Regions from separate parts of the Paenibacillus sp. A14 genome, predicted to be linked through region 2. Evidence: predicted binding sites of a transcription regulator. Region 2 holds the regulator's gene; the other holds the start of a gene.
What was found. Region 2 encodes CtsR, which represses protease genes until heat stress. Its sites were predicted from a motif close to ATGGTCAATAAAGGTCAAACA; they were not measured.
Positions count from the first base shown of each region.

Region 1: clpP (ATP-dependent Clp endopeptidase proteolytic subunit ClpP) is a predicted target of CtsR. The motif match lies at 1,433-1,453, and genes of this name have one in related genera.

Region 1 is NZ_JBAGJD010000005.1:48,074-50,473, forward strand. It holds gene ade (adenine deaminase) at 1-491, opposite strand, end outside; gene clpP (ATP-dependent Clp endopeptidase proteolytic subunit ClpP) at 630-1,226, opposite strand; tRNA gene V4U88_RS14765 (tRNA-Arg) at 1,546-1,620, opposite strand; gene V4U88_RS14770 (glycosyl hydrolase) at 1,981-2,400, shown strand, end outside.
Region 2 is NZ_JBAGJD010000014.1:72,853-75,252, reverse strand. It holds rRNA gene rrf (5S ribosomal RNA) at 1-54, shown strand, start outside; gene V4U88_RS24050 (CtsR family transcriptional regulator) at 553-1,011, shown strand; gene V4U88_RS24045 (UvrB/UvrC motif-containing protein) at 1,077-1,601, shown strand; gene V4U88_RS24040 (protein arginine kinase) at 1,614-2,400, shown strand, end outside.

The sequences.
Region 1 (2,400 bases), on a different contig from region 2:
AGGGCCGCCCCGGCATCTTCCAGATGATCCGTGGCCGGAACGCAGGAAGGGAAGGTCGTATATACCTTGAGCGGCAGTCCCCGACCTTCCTCATGCATCCAGCGTACCCCGTCCGCTCCGAAGACGTTGGCGATTTCATGCGGATCCATAAACACGCCCGTCGTCCCTTTGGCTAAGGCCGCTTTGGCGAATTCGGTGACCGAGAGCATCGTGCTCTCGACATGCATGTGGCCGTCCAGCAGCCCGGGAACGATAAACCGTCCCGCCGCATCGATGACCGCGGTCCGCTCGCCGATCGTATGGCTGGCATCGCCGACATAAGCGATCCTTCCGCAGGCGATCGCGACATCCGTGCCCGCCTGGAGCTTTCCCGTATAAACGTTGACCAGAGTTCCGTTCTTCACGACCAGATCGGCTTTGCGGGTGCCCGCGGCCACCTCGGCCAGTTGACGGCTCACTTCGGTTAACTTGCTTCTCTTGACTGGTTTCATTCGCTCACTCCTTGCTGGGTAAACTGGCTAAAAAGTAATGTACTTATTCTTCCACCGAATTCGCGTAAAAGCAAGAAAAAGACTGCCCCGCCGAGCGCAAGGGCTCGTGAGGCAGTCTTGCCGTTAGCGGTTATTCGATTACACGCCCTGCGGCGTAACCTTCTCGATCACGCGGTCGATCAAGCCGTATTCCTTGGCTTCGGCGGCGCTCATGAAGTAGTCGCGGTCCGTATCCTTTTCGATCCGTTCCAACGGCTGACCGGTCCGTTCCGCCAAAATTTTGTTCAGCTTGTCGCGCATTTTCAGAATGCGGCGGGCCCGGATTTCGATATCCGTAGCCTGGCCTTCGGCACCGCCAAGCGGTTGGTGAATCATGATTTCGCTGTTCGGCAGCGCGTAGCGTTTGCCCGGCGCACCGGCATTCAGCAGGAAGGCGCCCATGGAAGCCGCGAGACCCACGCAGATGGTGGAAACGTCGGACTTAATGAATTGCATCGTATCAAAAATGGCCATACCGGCTGTGATGGAACCTCCAGGGCTGTTAATGTACAAATGGATGTCTTTCCCCGGATCCTCCGCGTCCAGAAACAGCATCTGAGCGATGATGGAGTTGGCGACAACGTCATTCACCTGGGAGCCCAAGAAAATGATGCGGTCCTTCAGCAGTCTGGAGTAAATGTCGTAAGCGCGTTCGCCGCGGTTACTTTGTTCAACGACCATAGGAATATAACTCACCGATAAAACCTCCTCATTAATGGATCAAGTTTAATAAATCAGAACCACTTCCTGGCCCAAGCATCGTCGGGAATCCCGTAGCCCGTTCGCGCCAGACTTATATCCCGGGAAAGGCCGTGTGTCAGCCTTGAGCCCAATCGGTTCAATCAATTAAAGAATTGACGGAATCGATGAATATTAACCTCATCATAAACAATTTCAAACAGAAAGTCAAAGAAAGTCAAACTCTAGGTAATAAAAAAGCCCAAACTCAGGGCGATGATGATAACAGGCTGCGCAACCCAGTTCAGTGCTGCGGATGTCTGTCATTTAAGTAAGATGGCGCGCCCGCGAGGAATCGAACCTCGATCTCAGGCTCCGGAGGCCTACGTCATATCCATTGGACCACGGGCGCATGATTTAAGAACAACAAAACTTATTATAGGACATCCGTTTACGGATTGCAAGTTATATTTTGTGCTGTTAAAAGGCACCAATTGGGGTTTGTAAAACTTGGGTGGTTCTTCGGTTTTTTTGAAAGCAGTTTTGAAAATTTTTAGATCGAAATGCCTTTTGTAATGAAAACTAAAATAACAATAATAGCAATACTATAAAATTTTGTTAGTCAAAATAAAATTGTTTTTTTGTGTAGTAATTGACCTTTATCTTAACAAGGAGTATATTTGTTTTGTCGATAAAATAATGTGCTAATAACAAATATAACAACAATGTTATTAAAATCAATTACCGGAGTAAAAGAAAGGATGGACTTACCATGTCTCAAGCTGTTCCTTGCAATCCCCAAGCAACTGAAGAAGTGAAAGCGCTATTAAATTATTTGAGCGGGTTGTCCGGCAAAGGCATTATCACGGGGCAGCATACGCAAACCACAACACAGGAGGAACTGCATTACATTCGAGAGGCGACAGGGAAGCTCCCCGCCCTCTGCGGTTTCGAACTCTTGAGCTATTCCCCGAACATTAACTATGAAATGAGCGGCGAGGAATGTTTGCTTGAAGTCAATGAAAACAAAAATACGCTGCAAAACGCCTGGGATTGGGTGACAAACGAAAAAGGATTGCTCACATTTACCTGGCATTGGTTCTCTCCGCTCGGCGGGAAGGATAAGAGCTTCTATGCGGAGCATACCGATTTTGATGCTTCTCGGGCGATTGTGGAAGGAACCGCCGAGCAC
Region 2 (2,400 bases):
AGCGCCGATGGTACTTGGACCGAAGGGTCCTGGGAGAGTAGGACGTTGCCAAGCAACTAAGAAAGAGCACTACCGTATGAAGCGGTGGTGCTCTTTTTGTATGCTCTAATACAAATTGATGCAAATCTGCAGGTATTTCCGAACGTTTGTGCCCCGAAGAGCGAAAAGGATGCAAAAGTGCAGGAATTTTCGGCCTTTTTCTTGAGGGGAGCCCCAGCAACAAAAAAAACCTGCAGATTTGCAGGAATATCGCACAGAGGGGCTTAACTCCCATAAATTCCTGCAGATTTGCAGGAATTTGTGTTCCAGGCAGGATCAAAAAGCCAGAAGCCTCGTTTTCGTTACCGCCTTTGTTTTTGCACCTTCGGAAGCCTGGAGGAATATTTTGACCGCAGGGCGCTCACACTGAAGATAAGAGTGCCCCCTTGGCAAAAGCATAATTTATGGTATAATGAGATTAAAGTCAAAGAAAGTCAAAGTCAATCCAATGCAAGAAAGTCAATACAGATAGTCATACCAGATAGAACTGCTTTAAATAATGGAGGATGGGTCATGCGTAATATCTCCGACATCATTGAAAAATATCTCAAAAGTATCTTGCATGAAAGCCCGGAAGGGGCGATTGAAATTCAGCGCAATGATCTGGCCGATAAGTTCAGCTGCGTGCCGTCACAGATTAACTATGTAATCAGTACGCGGTTTACGGTGGAAAAGGGATATTTGGTGGAGAGTAAACGCGGCGGCGGCGGGTACGTACGCATCAGGCGGATCGAATTGCCGGGTGCCAACAGCCTGCACACGTACCTCCACCAGATGATAAGTGAAGAGATCGGCCAGACGGCGGCGGAAGGACTTATTTATCAACTGGAAGAGGCCCGTTTTTTAAGCAGCAGGGAAGCGGCGCTGATGAGGGCCGCGATTTCCAGGGAAGTGCTGATGGTGAAACTGCCTTACCGGGACCAGATTCGCGCCAGAATTATGAAGGCAATGCTGATCTCTTTACTTGGCTAACTTTACCCGGCTAACGGCAGCATGCAATAAAACCAAGGCAATCCATTGTTGGAGGAGGGACAACTATGCAATGCCAAGAATGCGGTAAACGCCCTGCCACATTACATTTCACAAAAATCGTCAACGGCGAGAAAACGGAGTTTCATATCTGTGAGGCATGTGCGCGGGAGAAGGGAGAGATGATCCCGGGCACGAGCGGAGGCTTCTCGATCCATAATCTGCTCTCGGGATTAATGGAATTTCAGCCAGGTATTCACGGGCCGGCAGCAGCGGCGAAACCGAAGGAGAGTATCCGTTGTGAAGAATGCGGTCTGACGTATTCCCAGTTCAGCAAAATCGGACGCTTTGGCTGCAGTTCCTGCTACAAATATTTTAACGACCGCTTGGATCCCTTGTTCAAAAGAGTACACGGCAACACGGTCCATGTAGGGAAAGTGCCGAAACGGGCCGGCGGCCATCTCCAGGTCAAGCGGAAGCTCGATGACCTCCGCCGCGAGTTGCAGTACCGGATTTTGCAGGAAGAGTTTGAAGAAGCAGCCGCGCTTCGGGATCAAATTCGCGAGATTGAGAAGCAAATTTCCGCAGAGTAGGGGGAGTGCAGAATGCCTGATCTTCGTTTTACACAGCAACCTTTAAGCGAATGGATGAGCCGGGGCGGCAAGGAATCGGAGATTGTGATCAGTACCCGCGTGCGCATTGCCCGCAACCTGGTTCATCATCCTTTCCCGATGCTGGCGACCAACCAGCAGTCCGAAGAGGTGCTTAGGCTGCTGCAGGACGCTTTAAGCGATGAGCGTTTGCAGAGCTACGGCAAGCTGCATCCGGTGCTTCTGGCGGATTTGGAGGAGCTCGACAAGAAGATTTTGGTGGAGAAGCATCTGATCAGTCCGAACCTGGCGGGGGAATCCCGGAAAGGTGCCGCTTTCATCAGCGAGGACGAAAGCTTAAGCATCATGGTCAATGAAGAGGACCATTTACGGATTCAATGTCTGTATCCGGGCCTTCAAGTCCAGGAAGCTTGGGAAAAAGCGACGGCCATCGACGATATTTTTGAAGATCATGTCGATTATGCGTTTGACGCCAACCGGGGCTTTTTGACCAGCTGTCCGACGAATGTGGGGACGGGGCTTCGGGCTTCGGTCATGATGCATCTGCCTGCCCTGGTGCTGACGCAGCAGATTAACCGGATACTCTCGGCCGTGTCGCAAGTGGGATTGACGGTCCGGGGAATTTACGGTGAAGGCAGTGAAGCGATGGGCAACTTGTTTCAAATCTCAAATCAGATTACACTAGGACAAAGCGAGGCAGAAATTATTGAGAATTTGTACGGCGTTGTCATGCAAATTATCGAACATGAGAAGAACGCCCGCAACAAGCTGCTTACCGAAT